DNA from 3 places in the Pseudomonas deceptionensis genome. Region 2 is predicted to be linked to each of the others. Evidence: predicted binding sites of a transcription regulator. Region 2 holds the regulator's gene; each other region holds the start of a gene.
What was found. The regulator sigma-54, encoded in region 2, starts transcription at its own class of promoters, with help from an activator protein. The targets are predictions, from matches to a motif close to ANTGGCATNNANNTTGCTNT.

Region 1 (6,170 bases), 4.0 Mb from region 2:
TGCCCTTGCGGGCACTGGCCAACCCTGAGGATGACGCCGTGTTCGTCAGCCAGCGCGGCAGGCGCCTTGGGCCGCGCGCCATTCAACTGCGGGTCAAGGCGGCCGGTGAGCGCGAGCTGGGGCAAAACCTGCACCCGCATATGCTGCGCCATTCATTTGCCAGCCATCTGCTGGAGTCCTCCCAGGATTTGCGCGCTGTGCAAGAGTTGCTGGGGCATGCGGATATCAAGACCACGCAAATCTATACTCATCTGGACTTCCAGCATCTGGCATCGGTCTACGACAGCGCCCACCCACGGGCCAAACGCAGTAAGGACAGTGAATGACGATTGAGCTGATTACCTTCGACCTTGATGACACCCTGTGGGATACCGCCCCGGTGATTGTGAGTGCCGAAGCAGTGTTGCGCGAATGGCTGGTTGCGAATGCACCAAAAGTGGGCGCTTTAGACGTTGAGGCATTTCAGGCCGTTCGTCAGCAGGTCTTGAGCGACGAGCCGCAGCTGCGGCACCGGATCAGCGCGTTGCGCCGGCGGATCCTGTTTCATGCGCTGAACGATGCGGGTTACGTGAACGCCGCGGCGTTGGCTGATGATGCGTTTGAGGTCTTTATTGAGGCGCGTCACGCATTGGACGTGTTCCCTCAGGCTGAACCGACCCTGATTGCACTGGCCCGTGATTACAGCTTGGGCGTGGTCACCAATGGCAACGCAGATGTGCGGCGAATCGGCTTGGGGCACCACTTCAAATTTGTGCTGTGTGCTGAAGACATCGGCATCGCCAAGCCGGATGCGCGCCTGTTTCATGAGGCGTTGTTACGCGGTGGCGTAGCGGCGGGTGCAGCGGTACACGTAGGCGATCACCCGGGAGACGACATTGCCGGTGCCCAGCAGGCGGGTTTGCGCGCGGTGTGGTTCAACCCGGGCGGCAAGCACTGGGACGGCGACAAGGCCCCGGACGCCGAGATTGGCTGCTTGAGTGAATTACCGGCGGTGTTGAAAACACTGGGCTAACGACAACAAAAATCGTGTAGCCGCTGGCGAGCAGCGCGAGGCCGCGATCGGCTGCGTAGCAGCCGTAAACCCTGAGTGCTCATTTTCCCTGAAACGCCGAGGTGTCTGATCTGCGACGGCTTCGCCGCCGATCGCAGCCTTCGTCCCTCGTCAGCGGCTACACAGGGGGCACAAAAAAACCCGCAGCGACGGCGGGTTTTTTCTTCAAGCCAGCAACTTGCCCTTAAATAGGGCGGCTGCCGTACTTGTTGTCAGGCTTCTTGGGTGGGTCAGCCACCACGTTGGCCTCAACTTCCTGCACCTTGCCGCCTTTGGACAAAAACTCTTCCATGGCGCGGGCCAGAGCATCACGCTCCTTGTTTTTGGCTTCTACACTGGGCAGGTCATCAACCGACACTGCAGCCTTGGATTTGCCTTTGGCCGCAGGGGCCGGCGCATCTTCGCCACCGTCGTCGTCAGCAACGTCCTCAGCGGCCGTTTCCAGGCCCTCTTCGGTATCGTCGTCTTCGCCTACTTCGAGGTCATCATTTTCCAGATCGTCGTCGCTCATGTTCTACCCCATGACATACGTAAAGCAGATTAGTTATAGACCAGTTGTGGCGACTGTCGACCACTACTGGTGAAAAAGTAGCCTTGGGCAAACCGCGGCTCACACCTCTTCATCGTTGTAAGGTGAAGAGGGCTTGGTGAACACCGCCATTATCACGGTGTTCGCCTGAATAAACACTTTGCCAGGCGCCCAGTGCCAGATGCTCCAGCAGCACGGCACACGGGCCTTGAAAGCGTCGGGAGATCATCCTCGCCTTCGTCGTACTCGAGCATTGTTTTCTGCCCTTCGGCGCGCATTCTAGCGTGCTGAAGAAAAAAGCAAAGCGGCTAATAGTCGAGTTGCGCTGCAAGCGCCCGTCGCATAAACAAGCGTAGAACTTGTCGACCCCTGTAACGCGCAGGAGAAATCTTTTCTTTGGCGCGAAAATCGTCTTGTTTCAGGCAAAAAAAAACCCGGCGAACCGGGTTTTTTTTGGGGGTGGTTACAGGTTATAGCCACGTTCGTTGTGTTGGGCCAGATCGAGGCCGACAGCCTCTTCCTCTTCAGCCACACGCAGACCCATCACGGCATCCAGTACCTTGAGAATGATGAAGGTCACAATCGCGGTGTAGACCACAGTGAAGGCGACGCCTTTGAACTGGATCCAGACCTGGGCTGCGATGTCGGTCACGGTGCCGAAGCCGCCCAGTGCCGGGGCTGCAAATACACCGGTGAGGAGAGCGCCGACGATGCCGCCGATGCCGTGTACGCCGAATGCATCCAGCGAGTCGTCATAGCCCAGCTTGCGCTTGAGGCTGGTGGCGCAGAAGAAGCAGATGACGCCAGCCGACAGGCCGATCACGATCGAGCCCATTGGGCCTACGGTGCCTGCAGCCGGGGTGATGGCTACCAGACCTGCAACCACGCCCGAGGCGATGCCCAGTGCGCTTGGTTTGCCGTGGGTGATCCACTCGGCAAACATCCAGCCCAGTGCGGCGGCGGCGGTTGCGATCTGAGTCACCAGCATCGCCATGCCGGCAGTGCCGTTGGCCGCAGCGGCGGAGCCTGCGTTAAAGCCGAACCAGCCGATCCACAGCATGGCAGCGCCCACCAGGGTATAACCCAGGTTATGCGGGGCCATCGGGGTGCTTGGGTAGCCTTTACGCTTGCCGAGCACGATGCACGCCACCAGGCCTGCGATACCGGCGTTGATGTGCACCACGGTGCCGCCTGCGAAGTCGAGTACGCCCCAATCCCACAGCAGGCCGCCGTTGCCGCTCCACACCATGTGCGCAATCGGCGCATAGACCAGGGTGAACCACACACCCATGAAGATCAGCATGGCTGAGAACTTCATGCGTTCGGCGAAGGCGCCGACGATCAGTGCCGGGGTGATGATGGCGAAGGTCATCTGGAAGGTGATGAACACGGCTTCCGGGAACAACGCGGTGGATGAGGTCAGGCTTGCCGGCGTTACACCCGCCAGGAAGGCTTTGCCGAACCCGCCGATGAACGAATTGAAGTTGGTGACGCCCTGCTCCATGCCAGTGGTGTCGAACGTGATGCTGTAGCCATAAATGACCCACAGGATGCTGATCAGACCGGTAATGGCGAAGCACTGCATCATCACGGAAAGAATGTTTTTGGAGCGCACCATGCCGCCGTAGAACAGCGCCAGGCCTGGAATGGTCATAAACAGCACCAAAGCGGTTGCAGTCAGCATCCAGGCGGTGTCGCCGGAGTTGAGGACTGGAGCAGCCACTTCGTCTGCAGCCATGGCCAGGCCAGGCATTACGACGGACAGCAGGGCTCCGAGCCCTGCGATTTTACGCAGAGTCATAGTGTTTTCTCCTGGGGCGTTGGGGTTTGGCGGCTTAGATTGCGTCGGTATCGGTTTCGCCGGTACGGATGCGAATAGCCTGTTCCAGATTGACCACGAAAATCTTGCCGTCACCAATCTTGCCGGTGTTGGCAGCCTTGGTTATCGCCTCGATAACCCGATCAAGATCCTTGTCGTCAATGGCGACATCAATCTTCACCTTTGGCAGAAAATCGACCACGTATTCCGCGCCGCGATACAGCTCGGTGTGACCCTTCTGCCGGCCGAAGCCTTTGACCTCAGTAACGGTAATGCCTTGTACGCCGATTTCGGACAGCGACTCGCGCACGTCGTCTAACTTGAACGGCTTGATAATGGCGGTGACTAGCTTCATGAAACTTCTCCCGAATTGGTGGACTTGCCCCAGGAAAACAAACCCGGCTCAAGTCTAAGCGCAGTGTCTGGCTTTGTAACGCGTCGTTAGCCTTCTTCAGGCTGCACAACGTGTGTAAGTCGCGGGTGATGAAAACACTCCTTGAACCACCTGCCGCACTGCCTTCGTCACAGCTGCTGCATCAGTGCATGAGTCATGTACGACTAAGCAGAAACCTTGCCATGTCTGGAAAAGTCAGCAATTACAGCGATTTATGGGAAGTTGATGGCTTTTTGCCTGATTTACCGGGGTGTTTGTGCGCGAAGATGGTGCGTGGCCGGTACCGGGGGTGCGCGAAAAATGTGCAGAAGTCCGCCGGCAATGAGCCGTGAGACCCCGTGATACACTCGGCGCCATCAGTTTTAAGGACCTTACCCATGCTTGCGCCCAAAGACCTTCTCGACGCCCTTGGTGGCCACGCCTCACGCTTGTTCAGCGGCGAAACCGCGCTGCCGCGCAACGAAATCGAAAGCCAGTTCAAAGCGTTGCTGCAAAGTGGCTTCAGTAAACTGGACCTGGTGAGCCGCGAAGAATTCGACAGTCAGATGGTGGTCCTGGCCCGCACCCGTGCGCGCCTCGAAAGCCTGGAGGCCAAAGTGGCCGAGCTGGAAGCCAGACTGTTGCCACCGACCGAGTAATGCTCAACGGCGGTGCGTTTCACAAAAACAAGGAAGTTTTCATATGCTGGTCATGAACCCGCTGGTGCCCGAGATGATCGTCTCGGATCTTGCCCGTAGCCTTCACTACTACTGTGAGGTGCTCGGCTTCAGGATCGAGTACCAACGGCCCGAGCATCATTTTGCGTTTTTGTCGTTTCATGGCAGCCAGTTGATGCTGGAGCAGGACGACCATGAAGAGTCGTCCTGGCGTGTCGGTCCGCTGGAGCCGCCGTTCGGTCGCGGCATGAACCTCTCGATCAAGTGCCCGCACGCCCAGAGCCTGATTGCCCGCCTTGAAGCGGCAGGCCACACCTTGCGCAAACCCCTTGAAGAACGCTGGTATCGCAGCAACGACATGCTGATTGGCGAGCGCAACTTTTTGGTGCTCGACCCGGATGGCTACTTGTTGCGCTTTGCTGAGGATCTGGGAATCAAAGCGCTATAGGTCACGGGCAGGAAAAACCAGTCAGCCCCAATTACTCCTGTGGGAGCTGGCTTGCCAGCGATGGCATCGCCTCGTACCGTCAGATGAACCAGGTTTCCGGCATCGCGAACAAGTCTGGAGTTTCCAGCGTTTCGCGTACCCATTCACATCCCGTATCCATTCCCCCCCTGACCTTGGCTGACGACTCGCGCAGGATGCGTTCTTTTCGAACTCAAGGAATGAGTCATGGCTCTGGCTATCGTTTACAGCCGCGCCCAGGTCGGCGTAGAGGCGCCAGCCGTTACGGTCGAGGCACATCTGGCCAATGGGTTGCCGGCGTTAACCCTGGTCGGATTGCCCGAAACAGCGGTTAAAGAAAGCAAGGACCGGGTGCGCAGCGCGATCCTTAACTGCGCGCTTGATTTCCCGGCCCGGCGTATCACTCTCAATCTCGCACCCGCCGATCTGCCCAAGGACGGCGGGCGCTTTGATGTGGCCATTGCGCTGGGCATTCTGGCGGCCAGCGGGCAGTTGCCTGCTGCGGCGCTGGAGCAGGTGGAGTGTCTGGGGGAGTTGGCCCTGTCGGGCGCTATCCGGCCCGTTCAGGGCGTATTACCTGCCGCATTGGCGGCGCGGGCGGCGGGCCGGGCCCTGGTGGTGCCGCTGGCCAATGCCGAAGAGGCTTGCCTGGCATCCGGATTGCGGGTGATCGCGGTCGAACACCTGTTGCAGGTGGTGGCGCATTTCGCCGGGCGCTCGGTGATCGAGCCCTATGTCGCCAGCGGATTGCTGCAGGCGGGCAAGCCCTACCCCGACTTGAGCGATGTTCAGGGGCAGCTGTCAGCCAAGCGGGCGCTCTTGATCGCCGCAGCGGGCAGCCACAATTTATTGTTCACCGGCCCACCCGGCACCGGCAAAACCCTGCTGGCCAGCCGTCTGCCAGGCTTGTTGCCGCCACTCAACGAGCAAGAGGCGCTGGAAGTGGCGGCCATCCAGTCGGTGGCCAGCCATGTGCCGTTGAGTTGCTGGCCACAGCGCCCGTTTCGCCAGCCGCACCATTCTGCCTCAGGCCCGGCGTTGGTGGGCGGCGGCTCCAAGCCGCAACCCGGCGAGATTACCCTGGCCCATCACGGGGTGTTGTTTCTCGATGAGCTTCCCGAGTTCGATCGCAAGGTGCTGGAGGTGTTGAGAGAGCCTATGGAGTCAGGCTTTATCGTGATCGCCCGTGCCCGGGACCGTATGCGTTTTCCGGCGCGCTTCCAGCTGGTTGCGGCGATGAATCCCTGCCCCTGTG
Region 2 (6,170 bases):
ATAAATTGGTCGTATTGGACGAGCTTCTTGGCCAACTCAACCTAAGCTATGAACAGGTTGCCTACCTGGGTGACGATCTGCCTGACTTGCCGGTTATCCGTCGAGTCGGCCTGGGCATGGCCGTGGCCAATGCCGCAAGCTTTGTGCGTCAACACGCCCACGGCGTTACACAGGCACGCGGTGGCGAAGGCGCCGCCCGCGAATTCTGCGAGCTTATCCTGCGTGCCCAAGGCAGCCTGGACGCAGCTCACGCCGCCTACCTATAGAGCCTTGTATGCTGAGCAAAAAGATTCGCCACATTCTGCTGTTCGCGATCATAGCCTCGCTGTTTGCAGCGGTTGGCTATTGGAATATCAGGCCGGAACGTTTTCTCGACACCCCGTCTGCGGCTGTCGATGATAACGCTATCGACTATTACGCCACCAACGCACGCAGCCTGCAGTTTTTACCGGACGGCAAGCTGCAGTACGAAATGACCTCTGACAAGCTGGAACATTTAAAGGCTTCCGAAGTCACTCTGTTGACGCGCCCGGATCTGCAAATGTACCGCGGCACCGCATTCCCCTGGCACGTCCAGAGCGAGCGCGGTGAAGTCAACCCGGACGGCACCGAGGTCGAGCTGATCGATTCGGTGCGTGTAGCACGCACCGACGAAAAGAACCGCACGACGATTATCACCAGTACCCGCATGACTGTATTCCCACAGAAGCAATATGCGCAGACCGAGCGAGACGTTAGAATCGACGGCGCTGGCGGCGTAACTACTGGCAAGGGAATGAAAGCATATTTGAAAGACGGCAGGATGGACCTGCTGTCCAACGTAAGAGGACAGTATGAGTCTCGTTAAAACCCTCCCTTTATTGCTCGGTTTGAGCGCAGCACTGGGAAGCGTGAGCGCCTGGGCTCTGCCGAACGACAACGAACAACCTATCCGCATCCAGGCCAACGAAGCGCAGCTGGATGACAAGCAAGGCGTCGCCACCTACAAGGGCGATGTGATCATCACCCAGGGCTCGATGAAAATCACCGGCAACACTGTGACCATCACGCGCAACCCGGCGGGCGAAATCGACGTAGTAACTTCCGTCGGCAACCTGGCTTATTTCGAGCAACTGCAAAAGGCCACTGACCCGAAACCGGTTCAGGCTTATGCCGTGACCATTCAATACCATGCGCCGCAAAACCGCATCGTGCTGATCGACAAGGCTAAAGTCATCAACGACGGCAACACCACCGAAGGCGAAAAAATCGTCTACGACACGGTGAAACAAGTCGCCAACGCCGGTCGCGCCAATGGTAGCCAGGTCACTGCACCTCGCCCGCGTATCGACATGGTGATCCAGCCCAAGAAGAAAACCGACCCGCAGAAGGCCCAGTAATGGCAACTCTGAAAGCCCAGCATCTGGCCAAAAGCTACAAGAGCCGTCAGGTAGTTCGTGATGTCAGCCTGTCGATCGACAGCGGGCAAATCGTGGGTTTGCTCGGTCCTAACGGTGCGGGTAAAACTACGTGTTTCTATATGATTGTCGGCCTGGTACATGCCGATCAGGGTCGCGTACTGATCGATGACCTGGACGTCAGCCACGAGCCGATGCACGGCCGCGCACGCGCCGGTATTGGCTACCTGCCCCAGGAAGCCTCGATCTTTCGCAAGCTGTCGGTTGCTGACAACATCATGGCAATCCTCGAAACGCGCAAAGAGCTCGACAAGGCAGGTCGGCGCAAAGAGCTGGAAAGCCTGTTGCAGGAGTTCCACATCAACCACATCCGCGACAACCTGGGCATGAGCCTGTCCGGTGGCGAACGCCGCCGGGTAGAAATCGCCCGCGCACTGGCCACCGCACCCAAGTTCATCCTGCTCGATGAACCCTTTGCCGGCGTTGACCCGATCTCGGTCGGCGACATCAAGCAAATCATCTACCACCTCAAAGCCAAAGGCATTGGCGTGCTGATCACAGATCACAACGTTCGTGAAACCCTCGATATCTGCGAAACCGCTTATATCGTTAACGACGGGCAATTGATCGCTGAAGGCGATGCTGAAACGATTCTGGCCAACAAGTTGGTGAGAGAAGTGTATCTGGGCCACGAGTTCCGCCTGTAAGACCAGGCGCCCCCTGCACTACCAAAGTGCCAGTACCCGCACAAAGCCCGTATGCTTGTATTACCCGGGCGCCCGATCGGGCGCCCTGAATTGGTTCCGCAGCAAATAAACTAATTCAGAACACCCCTAGGCAAACGCACCGGTTTCAGGCATATAATTTGCTTAAGTTTGGCGCGCACGCGCCCCTGTAGTGGATGGCGCCATGCGCGCCGGCGAATAAGGTGTTAAGCCCCTGCCATGAAACCATCGCTAGTCCTGAGAATGGGCCAGCAGCTGACAATGACACCTCAGCTGCAACAGGCCATCCGCCTGCTCCAATTGTCGACCCTCGACCTGCAACAGGAAATCCAGGAAGCCCTGGAGTCCAATCCGATGCTCGAACGCCAGGAAGAAGGCGACGACTTCGACAATGCAGACCCCTTGGCCGACAACATCGAGCAAAAACCCAACTCCGACATTCAGGAACCCACTTACCAGGAATCCGCGCCGACTGTAGATAACCTGGACGAAGGCGACTGGAACGACCGCATCCCCAATGAGCTGCCTGTCGATACTGCCTGGGAAGACATCTACCAGACCAGCGCCAGCAGCCTGCCAAGCAGCGACGATGACGAGTGGGACTTCACCACGCGCACCTCTGCCGGCGAAAGCCTGCAAAGTCACTTGCTGTGGCAACTGAACCTGGCACCGATGTCCGACACCGACCGCCTGATCGGTGTGACCCTTATCGACTGCATCAATAACCAGGGCTACCTGGACGAAACCCTCGAAGAAATTCTCGAGGCGTTCGATCCGGAACTGGACATTGAGCTCGATGAAATCGAAGCCGTTCTGCACCGCATCCAGCAATTCGAACCGGCCGGTATCGGCGCACGCAACCTGGGCGAGTGCCTGTTGCTGCAACTGCGCCAGCTCCCGGCCAAGACGCCCTGGCTGAACGAAGCCAAACGCCTGGTCACGGACTACATCGACCTGCTGGGTGCGCGCGACTACAGCCAGCTGATGCGCCGCATGAAACTCAAGGAAGATGAGCTGCGCCAGGTCATCGAGCTGGTGCAAAGCCTCAATCCGCGCCCGGGTTCACAAATCGAGTCCAGCGAAGCGGAATACGTCGTACCTGACGTGATCGTGCGCAAGGACAACGAACGCTGGCTCGTAGAGCTCAACCAGGAGTCCGTGCCACGCCTGCGGGTCAACCCGCAGTACGCAGGCTTCGTGCGCCGCGCCGACACCAGCGCCGACAACACCTTCATGCGCAACCAGCTGCAAGAAGCGCGCTGGTTCATCAAAAGCCTGCAAAGCCGCAACGAAACACTGATGAAAGTGGCGACTCAAATCGTCGAGCATCAACGCGGCTTTCTGGAGTATGGCGACGAGGCCATGAAGCCACTGGTACTGCATGACATTGCAGAAGCCGTCGGCATGCATGAGTCCACCATTTCCCGGGTTACGACGCAGAAGTTCATGCATACCCCGCGCGGTATTTATGAGCTCAAGTACTTTTTCTCCAGCCACGTCAGCACCTCCGAAGGCGGTGAATGCTCCTCCACCGCCATCCGTGCCATCATCAAAAAACTGGTTGCCGCTGAAAATCAGAAAAAGCCGTTGAGTGACAGCAAGATCGCTGGTTTACTGGAGGCACAAGGTATTCAGGTAGCCCGTCGCACCGTCGCCAAGTACCGCGAATCCCTAGGGATAGCGCCTTCGAGCGAACGCAAGCGTTTGATGTAAGCCACGGACCCCGGCGTTTCAGTGGCAGGCTGCTCGGCCTGCCGCTTTATGCAATGGCATCAAAGGAGAAACTGTATGCAAGTCAACATCAGTGGACACCAACTGGAAGTCACCGAACCGCTACGCGCTTACATCGGCGAAAAACTCGACCGACTGGAGCGTCATTTCGACAAGATTACCAACGTACAGGTAACGATGGCGGTCGAAAAACTGAAACAGAAAATCGAAGCCACCTTGCACATCCATGGAGGAGAAGTCGTTGCCAACGCCGAGCATGACGACATGTATGCCGCCATTGATCTGCTCACTGACAAGCTTGATCGCCAACTGAAAAAGCATAAGGAAAAGACCCAAAGCCTGCTCCAGGGCGCAACCGGTCGTTAATACTCCCTACCCATGATCCGACTTGAAAGTATCCTGACCCCCGGCCGTTCCTTGGTGAACGCGCCGGGCGGCAGTAAAAAACGCGCACTCGAACACATTGCCAACCTGATCAGCCGAGAAGTGCCTGGTCTGGAAATGCAGGACGTTTTCGAGAGCCTTATTGCCCGTGAAAAACTGGGATCAACCGGTTTTGGTAACGGCATCGCCATACCCCATTGCCGCCTCAAGGGTTGCGAGTCGCCAGTCAGCGCCTTGCTACACCTCGATGCTCCCATAGATTTCGACGCCATCGATGGCGCGCCGGTCGACCTGCTTTTCGTTTTGCTGGTGCCCGAAGCGGCAACCGATGCACACCTGGAACTGCTTAGGCAGATCGCCAGCATGCTCGATCGCAAGGATGTGCGCGAAAAACTGCGCAGTGCACCCAGCAACGAAGCGCTGTATCAGGTTGTTCTGGACGTACAGAACGGTCATTAATCATGCGCTTAGTTATTGTCAGCGGACGCTCCGGCTCCGGTAAAAGCACCGCCCTCGCCGTCCTTGAAGACAACGGTTTCTATTGCATCGACAACCTGCCAGCCGGCTTGCTGCCTGAGCTGGCGGAACGCGCACTGATCCATACCGAACTGGCACAGCCGCTGGTGGCTGTGTCGATTGACGCGCGAAACTTGCCGAGTCACTTGTCTCGTTTCCCACAGTTGCTTGAAGAAGTGCGCAACCGTCATATCCAGTGCGATGTCCTGTACCTGGATGCCGACGAAGAAACCTTGCTCAAGCGCTTCTCGGAAACCCGTCGGCGTCACCCTCTCAGCAGCGCCAGCCGTTCGCTGGCAGAGGCCATTCGTGACGAAACCCAGTTGCTCGGCCCGATCGCCGACCTGGCCGACCTGACCATCAACACCACCAATCTGAACCTGTATCAGCTGCGCGACACCATCAAACTGCGTCTGCTGAACAAGCCCGAACCCGGTACTGCCTTTCTGGTTGAGTCATTCGGCTTCAAGCGCGGGATGCCGGTGGATGCCGACCTTGTGTTTGACGTTCGTTGCCTGCCCAACCCCTATTGGAAACCCGAGCTGCGGGAACAATCAGGGCTGGACCAACCGGTGGCGGAGTATTTGGCCGCCCAGCCGGATGTCGAAGAGATGTTCCAGGACATCTCCAGCTACCTGCTTAAGTGGTTACCCCGCTTTGCCGCAAGCAATCGTGCCTATGTGACCATTGGCATTGGCTGCACGGGCGGGCATCACCGCTCCGTGTACCTGACCGAACGCCTGGGCAAGTGCCTGCAAGAAACTCTGAAGAACGTTCAGGTTCGCCACCGCGACCTTACTTGAAGGATCTACCCTGCGATGCCTGCACTGGAAATTGAAATCATCAACAAACTGGGCTTGCACGCCCGGGCATCGGCAAAGTTCGTCGGTATCGCGGGTCAGTATCCATGTCAGATAAGAGCAGGACGCACACCTGAATCAATGGTCGACGGTAAAAGCATCATGGCCATGATGATGCTTGCTGCTGGTAAAGGCACCACCATCCACCTGAAGACAGAAGGCGAGAAGGAACAGGAAGCACTGGATGCACTGGCCAAGCTGATCAATAACTTCTTCGACGAAGGCGAGTAAGCCACTGGCAGACTCAACCTGTAGCCGCTGCCGCAGGCTGCGATAAGGTCCGCAGGACCTTTATCAGTATCAAGAGCGCGAGCGATCGCAGCCTTCGGCAGCGGCTACAGGTTCAGCGCTCCCTACCTCAACCCAACGCTGTGTCCATCACCATCATCAGGCAAAAACCGACGCACAACCCCAGGCTCGCCAGCTTGTCGTGACCATTGCGCCGCGACTCGGGGATCACCTCCTGCGTCACCACCAGCAACATCGCACCTGCCGCCAAGGCCAACCCCAACGGCAACAACACTTCGGCAAGGTTCACCAGCCAAGCGCATAGCACC
Region 3 (6,170 bases), 4.4 Mb from region 2:
CTACTTCGCCGCCGAAGTCGGCGTGGCCCGGGGTATCCACGATGTTGATGTGGTAGCCGTTCCAGTTGATGGCAGTGTTCTTCGCCAGAATGGTAATACCGCGCTCTTTCTCCTGGTCGTTGGAGTCCATCACGCGCTCGTCGTTGAGCTCGCCGCGCTCCAGAGTGCCGGATTGACGCAAGAGTTTGTCTACCAGGGTGGTTTTACCGTGGTCAACGTGAGCAATGATGGCGATGTTACGTAGATTTTCGATCACTTGTGTATCTCGATCAGAGGATTCGGTGTGCTGACTGAGTCCAGGCAGCGATTAACAGTAGAGTCCGTGCAAGCCGTTACAGCTTGACGGCGGCGTCGGGGGGCCGGTGACGCAGGCCACAGGCATACAGCCCCGGGCTCTTAGCTCGGTCGATAAACGCGCACATTGGCATGTCCCTCACTGAGCAAATGGTGAGCATGCAGGCGACTCATCACGCCTTTGTCGCAATACAACAGGTACTGACGGGTGTCATCCAGTTCCTTGAAGCGGCTGTTCAGTGCATAGAACGGCATCGCTTGTACTTCGATGCCAGCCAGTTCCAGCGGTTGATCTTCCTGAGCATCCGGGTGACGGATGTCGATCACGATCTGGCCCGCCAGCACTTCGCTGACTTCTTCGACTTGCAAGTCCTGGCCCAATTCATCGATCACCCGATCAATCGGCACCAGTTTGGCCCGCTCAAGCGCTCGCTCAAGCACGGCCATATCGAACTGTTGTTCTTCGTACTCCACGCGGTTGCGTTTGGCGTGGGTCTTGGGGTTGACCGAAATCACCCCGCAATATTCAGGCATGTGCTTGGCAAAATCGGCCGTACCGATTTCAACCGCCTGATCAATGATGTCCTGCTTGTGGCTCGCAATCAGCGGGCGCAGCACCAGTTTGTCGGTCGCCGAGTCGATCAGCGACAGGTTGGGCAGCGTCTGGCTCGAAACCTGGGAAATCGCTTCTCCGGTCACCAGCACTTCGATGTCGAGCCGTTCAGCGATACGGGTTGCAGCGCGCAACATCATACGCTTCAAAATGACGCCCATATGACTGTTATCGACTTTGCCGAGAATTTCGCCCAAAACTTCTTCGAACGGAACGCTGACAAACAGCACGCGCTGCGAGCTGCCGTACTTCTTCCATATATAGTGCGCGACTTCCATCACGCCCAGCTCGTGGGCACGCCCGCCGAGGTTGAAGAAGCAGAAATGGCTCATCAGGCCGCGACGCATGATCTGGTAAGCCGCGACGGTGGAGTCGAAACCACCGGACATCAATACCAGGGTCTGCTCCAGCGAGCCCAGCGGGAAGCCGCCAATGCTGTCGTGCTGGCTGTGAATCACAAACAACCGTTGGTCGCGTATTTCGAAACGCACTTCAATTTCCGGCTTTTTCAGATCAATTCCAGCCGCCCCACACTCACGACGCAGCTTGCTGCCGACGTATTTCTCGATTTCCATCGAGGTAAATGGGTGCTTGCCACCGCGCTTGCAACGCACGGAAAAAATCTTGCCGGCCAGCGCATCGCCAAAGTGCAGTTTGCACTTTTCAGCGACGTCGTCGAAGTCGCCCAACGGGTACTCGTCAACCTGCAGAAAATGCGCGATGCCCGGCATGCAGCTCAGGCGCTCGGTCATTTCCTTCAAGGCTTTGGGGTCACTTACGCGCGTTTGCAGCTCGATGTTGTCCCACACGCCCGTCACCACCACAGCCGGGTCCAGATCGCGGAGCACAGTACGGATGTTTTTGGCCAATTGACGGACGAAACGCATCCGAACCGGACGGCTCTTGATAGTGATTTCGGGGAAGACTTTAACGATTAGTTTCATGAAAACAGCGCGCGAGCAGCCTGCCAAAAAAGGGGGGCGCGGATTATAGCGGAAATTGCTCAAGGTTTAACCAGTTATCGTACAAACGGTTTTGCCCGCACCAAAATGGAACACAAACGCGAGATTTCGCTTCATTTGAGTGCGATAAATACCGCCAGTCGGTAGTCTGCGTCACTTAAATGCTTAAGATTGGCGCATTACACCCAAGTCAGGGCACTGGCATGCAATTTGCTCCCTTGTGAGGCAGGTTGCCTTGGCAGAGTATTCGCGCCGGCATCAACCACTTATTAAGGGCACGTAACCAACAGCCCTAAGCCACCCCGGAGGACACTATGTCGAAGTCGGTTCAACTCATCAAAGATCATGACGTCAAGTGGATTGATCTGCGCTTCACTGACACCAAAGGCACTCAGCACCACGTGACCATGCCGGCCCGTGATGCGCTGGATGAAAACTTCTTCATCGACGGCAAAATGTTCGACGGCTCCTCCATTGCTGGCTGGAAAGGCATCGAAGCGTCCGACATGATCCTGCTGCCAGACGACAGCACTGCCGTTCTGGACCCGTTCACCGAGCAGCCTACGCTGATCCTGGTGTGCGACATCATCGAACCTTCGACCATGCAAGGCTATGACCGCGACCCACGCGCCATCGCTACCCGTGCCGAGGAATACCTGAAGTCCACCGGTATCGGTGACACCGTTTTCGTCGGCCCTGAGCCAGAGTTCTTCATCTTCGACCAAGTGAAGTTCAAGTCCGATATCTCCGGTTCCATGTTCAAGATCTACTCCGAACAAGGTTCGTGGATGTCCGACCAGGACGTGGAAGGCGGCAACAAAGGCCACCGTCCAGGCGTCAAAGGCGGCTATTTCCCTGTTCCGCCGTTCGACCATGACCACGAAATCCGTACCTCCATGTGCAACGCCATGGAAGAGATGGGCCTGGTTATCGAAGTACACCACCACGAAGTGGCAACTGCCGGCCAGAACGAAATTGGCGTGCAGTTCAACACCCTGGTGAAAAAGGCTGACGAAGTTCAGACCCTGAAGTACTGCGTACACAACGTGGCAGACGCCTACGGCCGTACCGCTACTTTCATGCCTAAACCTCTGTACGGCGACAACGGCTCGGGTATGCACGTTCACATGTCCATCTCCAAAGATGGCAAGAACACCTTCGCAGGCGAAGGCTATGCCGGCCTGTCCGATACCGCTCTGTACTTCATCGGCGGCATCATCAAGCACGGTAAGGCACTGAACGGCTTCACCAACCCGGCTACCAACTCCTACAAGCGTCTGGTACCAGGTTTCGAAGCTCCGGTAATGCTGGCCTACTCGGCTCGTAACCGTTCCGCTTCGATCCGTATTCCTTACGTGTCCAGCCCTAAAGCTCGCCGTATCGAAGCACGTTTCCCGGACCCGGCAGCCAACCCGTACCTGTGCTTCGCAGCACTGATGATGGCTGGTCTGGACGGTATCCAGAACAAGACTCACCCTGGCGACGCAGCTGACAAAAACCTGTATGACCTGCCGCCTGAAGAGGCTAAAGAGATCCCACAAGTTTGCGGCAGCCTGAAGGAAGCCCTGGAAGAGCTGGACAAAGGTCGTGCGTTCCTGACCAAAGGCGGCGTTTTCAGCGACGATTTCATCGACGCTTACATCGCTCTGAAAAGCGAAGAAGAAATCCAGGTTCGTACCTTTGTACACCCACTGGAATACGAGCTGTACTACAGCTGCTAATCCAGAATCACCCGCGCAAGCGGCGTGATTTAAAAAGGCCTCCTTCGGGAGGCCTTTTTTATGCGCTACGTCTTACCCCCCTCGGCAATTCCCGGCCAATTAATCTCCCCAACCCGACATCCCTCCTAAAGTGTGATCTGTAGCTTGAGCCGACTCATTAAACGGACGTTGCCATGACACTTCCAAATACCTTCAAAGCCCCTCTCCTGCCGCTTGCCTGCCCCACATTGCTCGGATGCAGCAACAACCCTCCCGGCGTACTGGTCGAGCAACTGCTCAAGACCGACAAAACCTGGGATGGCGCAACTTACGCCCCATACCCGGCCGGCCAACCTGAATTAACCGTACTCAAAATCACCATCCCCGCCAAAACCGCACTCAACTGGCACAGCCACCCCATGCCCAATATCGCCTACGTGCTGTCGGGAGAGCTGCGGATCGAAACCCGGGACGGCAAACACACCACCACCGTGCAGGCAGGCCAGGTATTGCCCGAAGTGATCAACACCGTTCACCGCGGTATAAGCACCGACAAGCCCGTGGAGCTGATCGTCTTCTACGCAGGCACCCCTGGCATGCCCCTCTCGCAATAAGCACCTTGCGCACGATTTCTGAACGGCCTGCTGCCCAAAAGCAGACCGTTCAGCTCATATTTGAGAACAACTGAAACCATTCACCAGATATGCACTATATTGGTGCACTGATTACCGAGTGACACATTAATCAGCCCAAATTGGGTCAAAAAGCCCCTCTCGCCGGGCGACGGCGCTATCCAAACAAGTTCCAAAGCCTTATTTCAGGCGATTAGCGCTTCTTTTCGGAGCCTTGGTTTGGTTTTTGCATTTTCCTTGCACCAGCGCCTCACCCGCGCACGCAATCCGGGATCGGCCCATGACCATCAGTGACGCCCTGCACCGACTGTTACTCGATAACCTGACCACCGCCACGCTTTTACTCAATGCGGATTTACGCCTTGAGTACATGAACCCGGCGGCGGAAATGCTGCTGGCAATCAGCGGTCAACGCAGTCATGGCCAATTCATCAGCGAGCTGTTCACCGAATCTACCGAAGCCCTGCACTCGTTGCGCCAGGCCGTCGAGCAAGCCCACCCGTTCACCAAGCGCGAAGCCATGCTGACCTCGCTGACGGGGCAGAACCTGACGGTGGATTACGCCGTGACGCCCATTTTGAGCAACAGCGGCACGATGCTGCTGCTTGAAGTGCACCCCCGCGACCGTTTGCTGCGCATCACCAAAGAAGAAGCCCAGCTGTCAAAACAGGAAACCAGCAAGATGCTGGTGCGCGGCCTGGCCCATGAAATCAAGAACCCGCTGGGCGGTATCCGCGGCGCTGCCCAGTTATTGGCCCGTCAGCTACCCGACGAAAGCCTGCGCGACTACACCAATGTCATCATCGAAGAAGCCGACCGCCTGCGTAATCTGGTCGACCGCATGCTGGGCTCCAACAAGCTCCCCTCGCTGGCCATGACCAATGTCCACGAGGTGCTCGAGCGCGTATGCAACCTGGTGGAGGCCGAAACACAGGGCAGCATCACATTGGTGCGCGACTACGACCCAAGCCTGCCCGACCTGCTGATCGATCGTGAACAAATGATCCAGGCCGTACTCAACATCGTGCGTAACGCGATGCAGGCCATCGGCAGCCAGAACGAGCTGCGTTTGGGCCGCATCAGCCTGCGCACCCGCGCCATGCGCCAGTTCACCATCGGTCATGTGCGCCATCGGCTGGTCACCAAAATCGAAATTATCGATAACGGCCCGGGCATCCCGGCCGAGCTGCAAGACACCCTGTTCTTCCCGATGGTCAGCGGCCGCCCTGATGGCACCGGGCTGGGCCTGGCCATTACGCAGAACATCATCAGTCAGCACCTAGGGTTGATCGAGTGTGAAAGCCACCCCGGCCACACCCTTTTTTCGATCTTCCTACCCCTGGAACAAGGAGCCGCATCGACATGAGCCGAAGTGAAACCGTGTGGATCGTCGACGACGACCGTTCTATCCGTTGGGTCCTGGAAAAAGCCTTGCAACAGGAAGGCATGACCACACAAAGTTTCGACAGCGCCGATGGGGTGATGAGCCGTCTGGCTCGCCAGCAGCCTGATGTAATCATTTCCGATATCCGCATGCCCGGCTCCAGTGGCCTGGACTTGCTGGCCAAGATTCGCGAGCAGCACCCGCGTCTGCCCGTGATCATCATGACCGCCCATTCCGACCTGGACAGCGCGGTGGCCTCTTATCAAGGCGGCGCTTTCGAATACCTGCCCAAGCCATTTGACGTCGATGAAGCCGTGTCACTGGTCAAACGTGCCAACCAGCACGCCCAGGAACAACAAGGCCTGGCCGTGCCCCCTGCACTGGCCAGAACCCCGGAAATCATCGGCGAAGCGCCGGCGATGCAAGAGGTGTTTCGCGCCATTGGCCGCCTGAGCCACTCCAACATCACGGTGCTGATCAACGGCGAGTCAGGCACGGGCAAAGAGCTGGTAGCCCACGCCCTGCACCGCCACAGCCCACGAGCTACGTCGCCGTTTATTGCGCTGAACATGGCCGCGATCCCCA

Region 1: glnK (P-II family nitrogen regulator) is a predicted target of sigma-54. The motif match lies at 3,959-3,978, and genes of this name have one in related genera.
Region 3: glnA (glutamate--ammonia ligase) is a predicted target of sigma-54. The motif match lies at 2,067-2,086, and genes of this name have one in related genera.

What each region holds. Positions count from the first base shown of each region.
Region 1 covers NZ_FNUD01000002.1:1,048,473-1,054,642, forward strand. The annotation lists gene xerC (tyrosine recombinase XerC) at 1-326, shown strand, start outside; gene BLW11_RS04620 (HAD family hydrolase) at 323-1,012, shown strand; gene sutA (transcriptional regulator SutA) at 1,236-1,562, opposite strand; gene BLW11_RS04630 (ammonium transporter) at 2,044-3,381, opposite strand; gene glnK (P-II family nitrogen regulator) at 3,416-3,754, opposite strand; gene BLW11_RS04640 (accessory factor UbiK family protein) at 4,171-4,431, shown strand; gene BLW11_RS04645 (bleomycin resistance protein) at 4,475-4,897, shown strand; gene BLW11_RS04650 (YifB family Mg chelatase-like AAA ATPase) at 5,123-6,170, shown strand, end outside.
Region 2 covers NZ_FNUD01000002.1:5,036,057-5,042,226, forward strand. The annotation lists gene BLW11_RS23300 (KdsC family phosphatase) at 1-266, shown strand, start outside; gene lptC (LPS export ABC transporter periplasmic protein LptC) at 275-847, shown strand; gene lptA (lipopolysaccharide transport periplasmic protein LptA) at 834-1,379, shown strand; gene lptB (LPS export ABC transporter ATP-binding protein) at 1,379-2,104, shown strand; gene BLW11_RS23320 (RNA polymerase factor sigma-54) at 2,342-3,835, shown strand; gene hpf (ribosome hibernation-promoting factor, HPF/YfiA family) at 3,911-4,219, shown strand; gene ptsN (PTS IIA-like nitrogen regulatory protein PtsN) at 4,232-4,696, shown strand; gene rapZ (RNase adapter RapZ) at 4,699-5,556, shown strand; gene BLW11_RS23340 (HPr family phosphocarrier protein) at 5,572-5,844, shown strand; gene BLW11_RS23345 (ZIP family metal transporter) at 5,972-6,170, opposite strand, start outside.
Region 3 covers NZ_FNUD01000002.1:673,119-679,288, forward strand. The annotation lists gene typA (translational GTPase TypA) at 1-256, opposite strand, end outside; gene thiI (tRNA uracil 4-sulfurtransferase ThiI) at 397-1,851, opposite strand; gene glnA (glutamate--ammonia ligase) at 2,184-3,590, shown strand; gene BLW11_RS02850 (cupin domain-containing protein) at 3,764-4,183, shown strand; gene glnL (nitrogen regulation protein NR(II)) at 4,482-5,567, shown strand; gene ntrC (nitrogen regulation protein NR(I)) at 5,564-6,170, shown strand, end outside.